2 regions of the Halobacillus litoralis genome follow, and region 2 is predicted to be linked to the other one. Evidence: riboswitches for the same ligand, from Rfam matches in the RefSeq annotation. Region 2 holds a riboswitch; the other holds the start of a gene.

Region 1 (8,242 bases), 430 kb from region 2:
TAATCCTGATGTATTAGTTGCAACAGAAGTTCAGAGCTCCAATGTGACGTGTGGACAATTATTTTATGCAAAAAATGGAGAGATGAATAGAATTGGGGTTATGGATACAGATAACTCTATGTTCTGCTTCGCACAAGACGGGATCAAACATGTAAAGGATAACCATTTCCAAACCATCATTTACAATAATTCAACCTGGTCTTTCTTTATTAACGATTGGAAAATTAATTTTGAAAATGGAGCAGCCACGAATACTGAAACCTATGAAGTTAAAGAGCAACAAGGATGGAATGTCTTTAACCGCTTCATGAATGATCCTGATTATTATTACAATCCTTAAATATTCCCTTTCTCAACAGAAACAGAGTAGCATCCTAAATAGGATGCTACTCTGTTTACATTTCATCACTTCGAGTACTTCAGGAGAGATCTGAGCCGATAACTTGAATCAATCACAGGATTACTCTAATCCATTTATTGCAGATTTCAATTTACTATCCGTTTCCTCATTTCCAAATTCGTAAAATACCAAGATGTTTTTATGCATGTACTTTTCGTGTTCAACGACTCCAGCTGCAGCTGATTTTTCTTCAAAATCATCCATTCCTTCTTTTCGTGCATCTGTGGAAGGAAATACATAAATAGAGAGCGTATTACCATCTATAAAATATGCTTCAGGAGAAACACCATTTAATTCTCTTGTGAAAGCATTGATGCTTGGTAAATCTGCATCCTCTAGAGCCAATCCTTGATCTGTAATAGCCGTTTGCACCTCTTCTATTGTGATAAGTTCTTCTTCCGATACACTCTGCTCGCTGCAAGCGCTAAGAGCGAACATGATGAATACGTAAAAGAATAATTTTTTAATCATTTCAATACCTCCTGGAAATGCCTCTTTTATAAATAAGTAGATGTTATTTTTTAAGGTTTTCAATCTATTGAACGTTCACGTAACCATATTCCCATTAACACGAACAACCACCTACGTTAGATATTCAATAAAAAGCACAGGAATCCCTTTCCATTTTTAGAAACGGAGTAAGGTCTATTAAAAAACACCTTCACAGTTTATAAGACTGTGAAGGTGTTTTTATGCTCAGATTCTATGATGATTCATTATTGTCAGTCAGTTACTCTGAAGCTGTCTTCCAATACTCTCGCTACAAAAGAGGCAAATTCAGCTCTGGTAATTTCCTGTTCCGGTTTGAAGGTTCCATCCGGGTACCCAACTGTTATATTATTGGCTGCCAGGGTTTGAATATAGGAATCCGCCCAGTGCCCTTTCGTATCTGAGAAAATATCGGTTTGGCCTTGTAATTGATAAGCTCTTGAAACGATGGTTGCCATTTCTGCTCGACTTAAATTTTCATCCGGGTGAAAGGTTCCATCCTTGTAGCCTGAGAGGATATTGGCCTTGGCGGCTGCACCAATGTACCCGCTCGCCCAGTGATCTTCTGAAACATCTGTAAAGTCAGATCCAATCTTCTCAAGTTCTAGTTCCCTGGAAATAACGGTTGCTGCTTCAGCCCTCGTTATATTTACATCAGGTTGGAAGGTACCGTCTTTATACCCCGATAATAAGTTATTTTGTACTAAATAATTTATTTTGTCTTCCGCCCAATGGCCTTTGATATCTTTAAAAGTACCGTCATTGGAAGGTTTGTCTATCGTTAACTCCGTAGATTGGATTACTTCCACATTCCCTGCATAATCGATACTACGATAGTCGACAGTGTGAGTTCCTTCTTCGCTTAATTGAATTACAGAGTTATATTCCTTCCATTCTCCTTGATTGATTCGATATTCTGTCTTGCTCACCCCAGACAGTACATCGGAAGAACTCAGGGTTACCTCCAAATCACCATCTCGCTTTTCAGTACTCATTGCTGTATCTGGAGCCGTTGTATCCAGCATAATTGTGATGCTTTTATCCTCTTCTTTGTTGCCCGCATAATCGATACTGCGATAATCAACAGTGTGGCTGCCTTCTTCATCAATCAATACAGGAGTCGTATATTCTTTCCATTCTCCCTTATTGATTCGGTATTCTGTCTTAGCCACTCCGGATAATGGATCAGTGGAACTCAAGGATACCTCTACTTCGGAGTTATGCCATTGATTACCTACATCACTAGCTGATGTTTGTGGAGCATGATCGTCATATTTCACAGTTAAACTCTTAAACTCTTCTACGTTCCCAGCTGTATCGACACTGCGATAGTCAATGACATTTTCGCCCTTCTGCTGGAAGGTAATCGGACCGCTATACTCTGTCCATTCCCCTTCGTTCATTCTATACTCAATCGTAGCTACACCTGACCATTGGTCTTTAGAAGTTAATGTGATCTCTGTCGTTTTATTCGCCCACTTTTCAGGGACTCCGTTAACTGAAGTAACTGGTGCCGTTTTGTCCAATTTAATTGTTTCATTTTGAACTTCTTCTATATTACCCACGTTATCACTACTTCTAAATTCAATCGTTGTCGATCCTTCTTGATCTAACTTAATAGGATCACTATAGTCTTTCCACTCGCCATCATTGATTTTATATTCGATGGAAGACACGCCTGACAACTCATCTGAAGACGATAAGGTTAGCTCAACATCCTGATTGGACCAGTCCGTCGGTACTTCTTCAGCTGTGGTCACTGGTGCGGTTTTGTCTACTTTAATCACTTTGCTTTGTGTCGCTTCTACGTTTCCAGCATGATCGATGCTTCGGAATTCTACTTTATTGCTTCCTTCTCCTTCAACAAGAATAGAAGTATCATAGGTTGCCCATTCCTCTTCGTTCACTCTATATTCCGTTCTTGAGACGCCTGACAAACCATCTGAAGAACTTAATGTTACTTCCACATTGGATTTATGCCATACATCACTCACGGAACTCATTGTAGTTTCTGGGGATCCAAAATCAAGATTGACATCGACCGTCTGAATTTCTTCCTGGTTCCCAGCTTGATCTGTACTTCGATATTCAATGACATGTTTACCTTCTTCATCAATCGTAATAGGTGTATCGTAGGCAGTCCACTCACCTTCGTTCATTCTATATTCAATAGAACTTACACCTGAAGATTCATCTCTAGCCGTTAAGGATAGCTCTATTTCTTCATTACCCCAGCCGGAAGGAATTTCAGAAGTTGTCGTCACCGGCGATGTTTTATCTATTTTGATGATCTCGGTTTGAATTTCCTCTATATTGCCAGCATGGTCTACGCTTCGGTAATCAAGCTGAACTTCGCCTTCCTGGCTGATTTCGAAGGCCTCTGTATATTCGATCCAATTTCCTTCATTTGTCCGATACTCTATCTTTTTGATACCTGCTTCTTCATCTGTTGCGCTTAAAGTAGCTGTAACATTTGAAGGGTACCATCCATTCTTCATTGGAGTGGATGAGGTGAAATCCACGCTTGTTATTGGTGCAATCTTATCTGTTTCTTCTACCACTACATCATGAGAGCTGAGATCAATATACTCTGAGGTTTCCCGCTTATACTCTGCACCACCGTAAGAGTTATAATAATAGTAATAGTTATCCTGGGCATCTTTTACGTATAAGTAATCTATTTTCCACGCTCCCGCAACATCGTAATCTCCAATTTCAAGACTACCTTCATATTTTCCAGTTTCAGCATTCAACCTTAATGTTACGTACTTTGTTGCGGTTCCTTCTGGCGCTTCATATTTGATACTGACCCTATCTACTCCTGATAAATTATCACTTACCTGAGCACTGAACTTTACTACTTCTCCCCTTTTTACATTAGTGGGAGTTACTTGAAGATTGTCTAGCTTTGGAGGCTGTTTATCTTCTTCTGTCCCAGATACCACTATATTATAAGGACTTAAATCTATATACTCTGAGGTTTCCCGCTTATACTCTGCACCACCGTAAGAGTTATAATAATAGTAATAGTTATCCTGGGCATCTTTTACGTATAAGTAATCTATTTTCCATGCTCCCGCAACATCGTAATCTCCAATTTCAAGGCTACCTTCATATTTTCCAGTTTCAGCATTCAACCTTAATGTTACGTACTTTGTTGCGGTTCCTTCTGGGGCTTCATACTTGATACTAACCCTATCTACCCCTGATAAATTATCACTGACTTCAGCTGATATCTTTACAATATCCCTTTTTGTTACATCTAGAGGAGTTACTTGAAGATTGTCTAGCTTTGGAGGCTGTTTATCTTCTTCCGTCCCCGACACTACTATATTATAAGGACTTAGATCTATATACTCTGAGGTTTCCCGTTTATACTCATAACCACCATCAGAATTATAGTAATAATAATAGTTATCCTGGACATCTTTTACGTATAAGTAATCTATTTTCCATGCTCCTGCAACATCGTAATCTCCAATTTCAAGACTACCTTCATATTTGCTAGTTGCAGCATTTAACCTTAGTGTTACGTATTTTGTTGCGGTTCCTTCTGGCGCTTCATACTTGATACTAACCCTATCTACTCCTGATAAATCATCAATCACATCAGCTGTGATTGTCACTTCATCTCCTACTGTAGCTTCCTTTTTTGAAACAGTTAAATCATTTAGTACAGGTGGAGTAACATCCGAACCTGCATAACTAACCTCCGAATTTCCCAGCGAGACAATAAGCGCCAGGATGGCAAGCACAAGTACACGCTCTATTTTTCCTTTTTTAAAAAACATTCACTCACTCTCCTCTTTCTTTTACGAAGAAAAATCTTCTCTTTATGTATTCACACATTATTTACACAACCTCTATTTTAGTATAAAAGCACGATGAATTGTTAATTATTTTTAAATAAACAAGACTAAAGTTTTCAACTCAAAAACCACATTTAGGACCCTATAATATGCTTTAATAACCAAAAAAAATGGCGTAGTACCCAACCTAAACTGAGGATACTACGCCAGTCTTCAATTCGATATAACAGCTAAAGTTAGACTCTACCACTTACTAAGCAATATCTGCACTCTCCTACTGATCCTATAAATAAGTAGCTAAAGAGCGAAATTGAATAAATCTATTATTGTTTCAAATTAAATCCATATAAATACTCGACCAACTTGTCAAATTCATCATCAGAGGAACACTCAATTTGTAGATCAATAAAAGTCATCACAACTTCTTCATCCTCAAACGGGAAATGGCTGTTATCTACATTGGTTAGGATGTCCCGCTTGGATAATCCCTTTTTAAGTAAAACATCAACAGCCTGTTTCATCGAAGATACTTCTGCCATGTGTATGCCCCCTTATTTGATATCTTCACTCGCTCCTCCATCCCTCCGTCGGTTCTTTTGAATGTTAGTAATAACGAGGATGACAAGAATAAAAATAGATTCTTGTACTAAATATTTACTACACGATTCATCCAAATTCCTGCTTCTCCTAATAAAAACGACTTTATTAATAAGACCAAACCTAGGTGGTCATAAAAAACCTAAACACCTGTAAAATCGAAAAAGATACGGAAAACTAGCGAAAACCACTGCGGTTGAGCTATCTATTAGTTTTCTAAAACGCTTGAGCTTGGGGATCAAATAAAATAAATTTTCACACTTTTCTATAAAATGCATTGACACTTGTCCTTTCCCTTGCTAACATGGCACTTAACCAAATAACGAAAGAACATCTTATCCAGAGAGGTGGAGGGACTGGCCCTGTGAAACCCGGCAACCGCTATATTCATAGCATGGTGCCAAATCCTACTGAGTGAACGCTCAGGAAGATAAGAGATTTACATAATCTCTAACCTCTCTATCGCTGATAGAGAGGTTTTATATTTTCCAATTGAATACTTAATTCTTATCCAGAGAGGCAGAGGGACTGGCCCGTTGACGCCCGGCAACCATCAAGCAAACGCTTGATAAGGTGCTAATTCCTGCAGGAGATGATCCTGGAAGATAAGAAGAGCCAAGAGCCCTCTTCTTATTTTTGTGAAGAGGGCTCTTTCTATTATACAAAAAGGAGTGGATACATAGATGACTACAGTACTACTAGATGGCATCCGCACCCCGTTCGGAAAGTGGAAAGGGGCTTTGAAAAAGAAAACCGCATCCGAGCTAGGATCGCATGCGCTAAGCGCTTTGTTAGAGAAAAATCCGATAGCCAAACAGGCGGATGGTGTGCTGCTTGCCCAAGTGATTCAGGCTGGGGGCGGCCAAAACCCTGCGAGGCAAGTCGCTTATAAAGCGGGGGTGGAAATCAGTACACCTGCCATCACATTGAATAATGTCTGTTTGGGTGGGATCGCTACGATTGCGGATGCCTCCCGAAGACTGAAATTGAATGAAGGAGAGTTATACATCGTCGGTGGATTCGACTCGATGACGAATGCACCTCATACCGCTCCTGTACGTGCTTCTTCCGGACTTGGTCATGCCCTACTAAAAGACACATTACTGAACGATGGTTTATGGTGTGCCTTAACCGATGTCTCGATGGGCGCTCTTACCGATGAGAAAAACCGCTCCTTCGAGATCAGTCGTGAGGAACAAGATGAATATGCCGCCCTTTCCCAGCAACGAGCATCTCACGCTCAGGAAAATGGATGGTTCCAACCTGAAATCACTCCTTTTACAGGATTACTCGAGGAAGATGAAGGCATCCGCAAAGGAACGACAGTAGAAAAGTTATCCAGCCTCTCCCCCGCCTTTTCCAACGAAGGCACGATTACGGCAGGCAATGCGTCGCAGATGACGGACGGGGCGAGCGTTGGGATCGTTACCACTAAAGAGAAAGCAGAATCACTCGGCCAGGATCCACTCGCCGAGATCATAGATTGGTCAGAGATTGCCGGACCTGATCCGAGTTTACAAACCAAACCATCGCAAGCGATCCAAGAACTATTAGACAGACACCAATTGACGACCGAGGATATCGATCTATTTGAAATCAATGAAGCTTTTGCCAGTGTTGTTATCGGCAGCTGCCGGGAGCTTGGCATCGATTATGACCGGGTCAATGTGAACGGTGGCGCAATCGCTCTTGGTCACCCTTTAGGAGGCACAGGATTCCGGCTCGTTTTGACCCTTGCCCATGAACTGAAACGACGCGGCGGAGGAAAAGGCATCGCTTCCCTTTGCGGCGGTGGTGGACAGGGTATGGCCCTGTTGATTGAAGTTCCTTATTCATAACTCGAAAGGAGACAAACCCAATGAATACAACGATCACCGCTCAGCGTTCCCCTTATCTATGGGAGCCATCGAGCGAACGAATAGAACAATCGCACATCAAAGCTTTTGCTGACTATACCGGCCAGCCGCTTTTCCCTTATGAACGTTTCCACCGCTGGTCCGTTTCCCACCTTTCAGAGTTTTGGTCAGCGGTGTGGGATTATGCGGGAATTATCGGAGAAAAGGGAGACCGTGTTTTTGTCCCAGGCACTTCCATGCCGGATAGTACCTGGTTTCCGGAAGCACGGTTGAACTTCGCCGAAAACTTACTGCGCGGTTCTCTTGATCGAATCGTTGCCTATGAAGCGAATGAGGAAGGCATTCAACGAAGTATTACTTTACATGAGCTAAGGCAATCAGTTGCCAAAGCTCAGGAAGGGTTAAAGCGATTAGGTATACAGGAAGGCGATTGTGTGGCCGGGGTCACGACGAACGATATCCAAGGGTTGGTCGCCTTGCTTGCGACCACTTCACTCGGGGCGACATGGACCTCCTGTTCCCCTGACTTCGGGACGAAAGGGATCGTCGATCGCATCGGTCAGGTGAAACCGAAAGTGTTGATTGCTACGCTCTCCTATCAATATAAGCAAAAGCCATTCCAGATCAAAGAAAAAATCAAGCAGACGACGGAACATCTGGAAGGACTATCTGCTCTTGTGACGTTCGGAGGTGAAACGGATATTGAAGGACTACAATCTCTATCCTGGGACGAACTTTGCAACAATGATGCAGTAGAGCCAACGTTCCAACCCGTTTCTTTTAATCATCCTTTATACATTTTATATACATCGGGAACGACGGGACTGCCGAAAGCGATCGTCCATTCGGTCGGGGGGACACTCCTGCAACATGTGAAAGAACACCAGCTGCATTGCGATGTCCAGCAAAATGATGTGTTGTTCTGGTACACCAATACCGCCTGGATGATGTATCCATGGCTCGTTTCAGGGTTAGCCAGTGAAGCGGCTATTTTATTGTACGACGGTTCTCCCGTAAGGCAAGATTACCTCACCCATTTGTGGGACATTGCGGATGAAGTGGGCATCACCCATTTCGGCACAAGTCCTAAG
Region 2 (8,242 bases):
GGATTTATCAATAAAAAAAGAACACCTCCCTTTATCTTAGCCATCGAGAAGCTTTCCTAAGGATTAAGGTGAAATCCAGACGGAGGATAAAAACAGCAAACCGCGTAACTTCTTATATTCCTAAAAGGAAAAAGCCTGGTCGTTTAAATCTCACGACCAGGCTTTAATTTATGATACACCTTTGTATTGTAATAAAAGAACGTTGCTTTCTTACCACTTACTTTCAACATCTCTTTCACAAAGCTTTTAGCATTTGAAAGTCTGCCTACTTTACGATCCGCTAAGTACATGCCAACCAGACCTTCATGTATCATTTGGTGAAACGCTGCATCCGGGAGCCTTTGAATTTCCTCATGGGCCTTTTCAACAAAATACCGGAAGCGGTTCTTCATTTCATCCTCATGGTCGTAGTAAGCACAGAAATTCAAATCCCCCTCTTTCTCATCTTCCTCTTGGTCAATGTAATAATCAAGCAAGATATGTAATCCCTGCATATAAGGAAAATAACTTCTTTCAATTTGATTAGATAACGTTGCATCCATCTTTCCACTAAGCGTATAGGAAACAAGGCAAAAAATTCCCAACGTAGACCCTGTACATGCGGAAAACTCATACCAGCTGAGTTCCGGCCATTCTTTTTGGTAGTGCTTGAACCAATTTTGAAGCCTCGGAATCCTCTCGTTTTCGATCACATGCTTATGAACTTGCAAATCACCATACAACTGACCTAACCTTACCGCCTGCTTCTTGACGATCTGATAGTCTTCCGCCTCGGAAAGGACTTGCTGGCACGTGTTCACAAGATCATGGAGGTACCCCCCATCATCCTGCTCGTCACGATATTGGTAATAATCCTGTAATGGGTTACCTGGTGTCAAGGCGTCGATCATAGATTCATGCAACATGCGGAAATCGTCAGGATCCATAGAGGTGCTACGGTCACAAAGGTTGTCCAAGTAGTCACTGATGGTTTGATAAGCAACAATGAATCGAATGGCCTGTTTATCGTTGCCGCGGGAGAGAGCAGAGTAAATAGATCCCCCTTCACAGTGAAACGTCTTTTCTTCAATACTCGCCAAAGCTTGACTTCTAAGTTCTTCGTCAGGAATCGATTTCGCCCTTTCAATCCAGTAAGATAATTCATTATGAACAGCAGGAAAAATATTTCGATAAACTCTGTACATCAAAAACATGGCGTTACCTGGGACTGCACGTCTCAAAAGAAAGCCTCCTTTCCGATTTACTTTAGATGATCCTCTAAAAAAGATAGCGTATGTTGATAGACATCTTTCCATTCCGGCTCGTTATAAATTTCATGATAAAGACCTGGCCACTGTTTGTACCTTTTTTCTTTTACCTGAACCCGGTCAAACCATTCAGCGGTCTTCTCTATTCTCACCATATAATCCTCTTCGGCCTGCATCAGTAGCAATGGGATATCAGGAAAGCGTTGAATATCAGAAAACGCTTCTCTCGTCGCTTTCTGAAATTCACGGTACCAGCGAACAGAGACTTTATCAATAATCAAAGGATCTTGTTGAAACTCTATAATTTTGTCCTTATTACGTGTGATATATTCGGGATCTTGAGGAGCTTTGATTCTTAATGATGGAATAAAAGTATTTAACATATAAGACACAGCTTCCAAGGGGATGCTCGCTTTTTTTCAGGAGCCCTAGCGCAGGAGAAGAAAGAATAACACCATCCACCTTTGGTTGAGCGGTCTCCATTGTACGAACAACCGCAAGGCCTCCCATGCTATGCCCCATTAAAAATACTTTTTTATTGGGGTCCGCCTCTTGAATCCACATCATAATGGTATTGATATAGTCCTGAAAAGAACGGATATGGCCACTCTTCCCTGAAGAACGACCCTGACCTGGCAGGTCCCCATAAATAACGGAATACCCATCCTTTTGAAGTTGGTCGACCAGTTCATGATACCGTCCTGAATGTTCAAAGGCCCCATGAACGAGCACAACCGTTGCACGATCATTGACTGATTCTACTTTCTTCACAGCATCTCCCTCTTTTCTTCTGCTATACTATCAATAGTATAAGTATAAGGGGGTTTTTCATGATTTGCGAATATAAAGGAAAGGTACCTGACATACATCCGAGCGCGTATGTTGCTGAAGATGCTGTGATCACAGGGGATGTAACCATACAGGAAAAGGCCAGTGTTTGGTTCAAGACCGTGATCAGAGGAGATGTAGCTCCCGTACATATTGGCAAGAACACCAACATTCAAGATTTAAGCCTCTTACATCAAAGCCCAGACAAACCATTAATCATTGAGGACGGGGTAACCGTCGGCCACCAAGTCACTTTACATTCCGCCCATATAAAAGAAAACGCGCTGATCGGCATGGGATCTCTTATTCTGGATGGCGCTGTTATTGGAGAACAAGCTTTCATCGGCGCCGGGAGTCTTGTTCCCCCCGGGAAAGTGATTCCACCAAATACTCTCGCTTTCGGACGGCCGGCCAAAGTCATAAGAGAACTAAATGAAGAAGACATTAAGGAACTCAACAGGATCAGAAAGAGTTATGTGGAAAAAGGGCAATATTATAAAGAACTACGAAAATCATGAAGCCACAAATCGATCACTTGAACGAAAAAAACCGTTCCAAACTTTTGTTTGGAACGGTTTTTTTTTATTACTGACAGCGTGCCTTCAATTCTTCGGCTTTATCTGTACGCTCCCAAGGGAACTCCACATCTGTACGTCCGAAATGACCGTAAGCAGCCGTTTGACGATAAATAGGACGACGCAGGTCCAACATCTTAATAATTCCTGCTGGGCGAAGGTCGAACAGTTCACGGACAGCTTCCACCAGTTGCTCCTCAGAAACCGCACCTGTTCCATTCGTGTTAATAGCAATAGAAACAGGCTGCGCAACACCGATGGCATAAGCAAGCTGAACTTCAACAGAATCCGCAAGTCCTGCAGCTACGATATTTTTCGCAACGTAACGGGCAGCATATGCAGCAGAACGGTCTACTTTCGTAGCATCTTTACCACTGAAGGCTCCCCCTCCATGACGAGCATAGCCACCATATGTGTCGACGATAATCTTTCTTCCGGTTAGCCCGGCGTCACCTTGTGGACCTCCAATGACGAAGCGTCCGGTTGGATTAATAAAGTACTTCGTCTGTTCATCAATATATCCTTCAGGCACGATCGGCCCAATCACATGTTTCTTCAAATCTTCCTGGATCTGTTGCAGAGTCACTTCTTCCGCATGCTGGGTAGAAATAACAATTGTATCCACGCGCACTGGCTGATCATTTTCGTCGTACTCTACCGTCACTTGTGTTTTTCCATCTGGACGAAGGTAATCAAGTGTACCATCATTTCTAACATCAGATAGACGTTTAGAGAGTTTATGAGCCAAGGAGATTGGAAGAGGCATCAATTCTTTGGTTTCATTATTAGCAAAACCAAACATCAATCCCTAGTCTCCTGCACCAATCGATTCAATTTCATCGTCACTCATTTTTCCTTCACGGGATTCAAGAGCAACGTCCACGCCTCCTGCAATATCAGGGGATTGCTCATCAATCGCAGTCAGAACAGCACATGTATCCGCATCAAACCCGTACTTCGCACGAGTATATCCGATATCTTTGATCGTCTGACGTACGATGGATGGAATATCCACGTAAGTATTTGTACTAATCTCACCAGAAACCAGTACAAGTCCCGTTGTCACTGTTGTCTCACATGCAACCCTCGCGTTAGGGTCGTTTTTTAAAATTTCATCTAATATCGCATCAGAAATCTGGTCACAAATTTTGTCCGGATGACCCTCCGTGACGGATTCTGATGTGAATAACCGGCGGTTTGCAGGCATTCTTAAAAACTCCTCCTTCTGTAAGTACAAAGTATTAGACGGAACTCTTTACCAGTATGTGCAGAAACTTTTATACGTTTCATATATGTTCATGTTGCCTCTTTTCACAACCAATGGAGCAATTACATAGGAATATCTACAGGTTATCCTGTTCGAATATTTCTTCATTAAAGGCTGAGTTTTAATGAGTGGATGAATCAATCTCATCCCTCTGTTTGAAAAAAAGCCTTATAAAAAGAAAAAACCTTTCCTATTCGAGGAAAGGGGCTGCTTCCTTTCGCTCTTATCGTCCAAGGAGCATGTCCTCCTTGCTTCAGGTTAGCACCGTGTCATGTGCATGACGGTTGCTGGGTTTCAAAGGGCCTGTCCCTCCACCAACTCTGGATAAGAGAGTATCCGTTCTCCGTTATCGTATCGAAAACCTCATTTGTTGTCAATTGAATTCCACCTCATTCTAACGTATTCGTATTTAGTAAACGTTTGAATGAAATTCACATATATTATTAGAAACTTTTTTCAATAAGAAATATCCCACTCTTCCATATAAGCTCCCGTTTGTTGAAGACTCAGTTTCGAGATGCTTTAGGGTTTCGTTTGCCATAATGGGAGTCAGGGGTGGCTGGGAAGCTACTCGCTTTCCTGTAGGGGAGCGCCGAGCTCCCTGGGACTGCGTCCTGCGGGATCTCGCCTATCTCCTTCTCCCACGGGAGTCTCGCAGCTTCCCAACCACCCCATTCGATGTATGTGAGAAACGAACCCCTTTACCAAGTTGGATTGTCTTCCGCTATCTCGATTGTTAAAAGCATAGAACGCTCTGTATTAAGCTCTCAGAGTGCAAATACCTGGGCACGGGGATTTTATCCTTATACTCCCATTAAACTGAATAGCTGATTATTCGGGGAGTGGTTTCGAGACACTGATATAGCAAAGGGGCGGAGGGGAATGGCGAGACTCCTGCGGGAAAAGAGTGCTTGGTGAGACCCCGCAAGGCGTTAGCCTGAGGAGGCTCACCGCGCTCCCGCGGAAAGCGAGTTATTCCCCGCAGCCCCCATCCACTCAACAAAAGTCTCGAAACTGAGTCTTTCACAATCCTGCCAGATTGTTGAACAAAAGAGTGGGTTTCTAGTTTGATAATTCAGAATAAATAAAATGTAAGCTTTTTCACGTATAGTATGGACTAAAGAATTCAATGTGTTATACTAATCTCACATTAGGTTGATCATAATAAATGCAAAGGCGGGTCGACACATATGAGTACCATAAATCAAATGTCTGAACTGAATCTTTTACTTGCCCAAGAACATGTCCACCACCAGCTATCTGTTCCACACTTAGTGGAAAAGATTTTATACCGTAATGAAGGTACCCTGACAGAAAAAGGGGCCATCCAGGCAACGACGGGTACTTATACTGGAAGATCTCCGAAAGATAAATTCATCGTTCAGGATGATGTTACACAAGATAAAGTTCACTGGGGAGCTGTCAACCAGCCCATAGATGATCAAACGTTTGTAAAACTATATCATAAAGTATTGGATTATTTGAAAGAACGGAATGAACTTTTTGTCTTTAAGGGCTTTGCGGGGGCAGATGAAAAGCACCGTCTTCCTCTTCAGGTACTCACAGAGTTCGCCTGGCACAACTTATTCGCACAGCAAATGTTCATTCGTCCAGATGAACAGGAAGTAGAAGATCATGAAGCAGAGTTTACTGTAATCTCTGCTCCAACCTTCAAAGCTAATCCGGAGACCGATGGAACGAACTCAGAAGCATTCATCATGATCTCTTTTAAACACCGTATTGTTTTAATTGGTGGCACCGAATATGCCGGAGAGATTAAAAAGTCTATCTTCTCTGTCATGAACTATATTCTTCCCGAGAAGAACGTTCTCCCTATGCATTGCTCAGCTAACGTAGGTAAAGAGGGGAGATGTGGCTTTATTCTTCGGCCTTTCCGGAACAGGAAAGACAACATTATCAGCGGACCCTCAACGTAGGTTGATTGGTGATGATGAACATGCATGGTCAAACTACGGAGTTTTTAATATTGAGGGTGGATGTTACGCGAAATGTATCAACCTTTCTCAAGAAAAGGAACCCCAGATTTTTGATGCCATTCATTTCGGCTCTGTCCTGGAAAACGTAGTGCTTGATCCACAGACCCACCAGCCCGACTACAATGACACAAGTCTCACTGAAAATACACGAGCGGCTTATCCATTAGAGCATATTGATAATACTGTACAACCGAGTATCGCCGGTCATCCGAATGCCATCATCTTTTTAACAGCTGATGCAACAGGTGTCCTCCCACCAATCAGTAAATTGACCAAAGAGCAGGCCATGTACCATTTCTTGAGTGGATATACGAGTAAACTTGCAGGGACTGAAAGAGGAATCACAGAACCACAAGCTACATTTTCTGCCTGCTTCGGTTCACCGTTCCTTCCTCTCCCGCCATCCACTTATGCAGAAATGCTCGGGGAAAAAATTGACCAATTCAACGCAGATGTTTATTTGGTCAACACAGGCTGGTCAGGAGGATCTTACGGGGAAGGGCAGCGAATTAAACTGGCCTACACAAGATCCATGATTCATGCCGCACTGGAGGGAGAGTTAAGCTCTGCTGAAACTTATCAAGATCCATTTTTCGGTTTGAATATTCCTACACACTGCCCTGGTGTACCAGATGAAGTATTATTTCCTAGAAAAACATGGGCAGACGCCGATGCATATGATCAAAGTGCCAAGTCATTGGCAAGCAAGTTTCATGAAAACTTCAAGAAATTCACATATGCAAGCGAAGAAATCAAAAATGCAGGACCGACCTACCACAGGTCATAACAATTGTTTCCTCATCTCCTCATATAAAAGAAGGCCCCGCTGGATTTCCAGCGGGGCCTTCTCTATGCCCTCCACTCACAAACGCTCCCGTTTGTGGAAGACTCAGTTTCGAGACAATTGAGTGATTCTAGGGGCTCCGGGAAAAGGTTCGCTTTCCATGGGGCGGGCGGTGAGCCTCCTCAGGCTACGCCTTCCGGGGTCTCACCTCTCCCACACGTCCCATAGGAGTCTCACCGTTTCCCTCCGCCCCATTGCCATGAAAGATTTTCGAAAACACTCCTAAAAGGTCAGCTCGTATGATTATGGGAGGTGGATGACTAGAACACCTCAACAGTACGTTAAAGCTTAATCCACTTCGCTTTACACCTCTAACAGTTGGATAGTGAAAGACCCGTCCAATTTGGCACAAGGGTTCGTTTCTCCCTTACACCGAAAGGGGTGGTTGGGAAGCTGCGAGACTCCCGCGGGAATGGATGGACTGGCAAGACCCCACAGTGCGAAGCACGAGGAGGCTTGCCGTCATCCCCGCAGGAAAGCGAGTAGGTTCCCGACCACCCCTGACGCCCAACATAGCAACGAACCCCGGAAACATCTCGAAACTGAGTCTTCAACAATCCTGCCAGATTGTTGAAGAAACATTAGAAAAAAGGTAGAAAAGTTTAGTTAAACTTTTCTACCTTTTTCAAGCACTCTGGCAACACTTCATCTTTCATCATGAAACTAAAACGATCATTCGATTTTAAATTACGCGGGAGATGACGGAACAATACTGGTCCGTGCGTCTCAAAATAATGATCCTGATCATCGATCGAATCAATCATTGCAAAATACACATTCTTAATGACCGTCCCCCCTTTCCCTTCTACATGGTACTGACCAATGTAGGATAAATGAGAAATAACGGCTCCTGTCTCTTCTCTGACTTCTCTGACAGCGGCGTCTTCCGCTGATTCTCCCTCTTCAACTTTTCCGCCTGGAAATTCTAGACCACGATCTTTATGCTTGGTGAGCAGCCATTGATCCTTGTATCGGCATATCACCCACACATGTTTCGGTGTCTCGGAAAAAGGATGATCCTCAAAAGATAACCGGACAGGGTTGTGGTAATAATCATAAAATGTTTTCATGTCTGCTCAACTGCCTTTAATCCTTGATATACGTTCTGTCTTTCACCTGTTTAAATCGTACCACAAGCCACGCTAAATACAAACCGGTCAGCAGACAAACTTCCCGCTTTTCTGAAAAAATTGTAAAAACACCCACAAACATGAAACGTTCGATTCTTATCATCTACAAGAAAGAAAGCAAAAAAGTGAATAGAACAATAATGGCTCAGCGAACCTATGTAGCGACGATTAAGATGCATACGAACCCCGAATGTTCCGTATGGATATGAAACTTGAAATTGAGGATCATGGGGGAACAAATTGAGGTAAATCAATCCATATACAGTGAATTCAGACGTTTTAACGAAATTAAAGAGATTGTCGTACCTAAGGACATTCTTAATCAAGCAGAGAAAATGGAAGATATGCCTGGTG

Evidence for each region. Region 2 has a riboswitch for S-adenosylmethionine ahead of metK (methionine adenosyltransferase). Riboswitches for the same ligand answer to the same signal wherever they lie in the genome.
Region 1: it holds a riboswitch for S-adenosylmethionine, as region 2 does, so the genes downstream of both, LC065_RS07860 (acetyl-CoA C-acyltransferase) here and metK (methionine adenosyltransferase) in region 2, are expected to answer to the same signal.

The regions. Positions count from the first base shown of each region.
Region 1 is NZ_CP129016.1:1,552,073-1,560,314, reverse strand. It holds gene LC065_RS07885 (hypothetical protein) at 1-340, shown strand, start outside; gene LC065_RS07880 (hypothetical protein) at 461-871, opposite strand; gene LC065_RS07875 (S-layer homology domain-containing protein) at 1,123-4,680, opposite strand; gene LC065_RS07870 (hypothetical protein) at 5,022-5,237, opposite strand; gene LC065_RS07865 (hypothetical protein) at 5,250-5,372, opposite strand; SAM riboswitch class I at 5,628-5,732, shown strand; SAM riboswitch class I at 5,800-5,907, shown strand; gene LC065_RS07860 (acetyl-CoA C-acyltransferase) at 5,979-7,133, shown strand; gene LC065_RS07855 (acetoacetate--CoA ligase) at 7,154-8,242, shown strand, end outside.
Region 2 is NZ_CP129016.1:1,979,469-1,987,710, reverse strand. It holds gene LC065_RS10010 (tRNA 5-(aminomethyl)-2-thiouridylate-methyltransferase MnmM) at 1-60, shown strand, start outside; gene LC065_RS10005 (tetraprenyl-beta-curcumene synthase family protein) at 144-1,193, opposite strand; gene LC065_RS10000 (serine aminopeptidase domain-containing protein) at 1,241-1,630, opposite strand; gene LC065_RS09995 (alpha/beta hydrolase) at 1,563-2,018, opposite strand; gene LC065_RS09990 (gamma carbonic anhydrase) at 2,078-2,593, shown strand; partial or broken gene metK (methionine adenosyltransferase) at 2,661-3,857, opposite strand; SAM riboswitch class I at 4,138-4,248, opposite strand; partial or broken gene pckA (phosphoenolpyruvate carboxykinase (ATP)) at 5,108-6,701, shown strand; gene ytkD (RNA deprotection pyrophosphohydrolase) at 7,361-7,828, opposite strand; gene LC065_RS20500 (DUF6612 family protein) at 8,116-8,242, shown strand, end outside.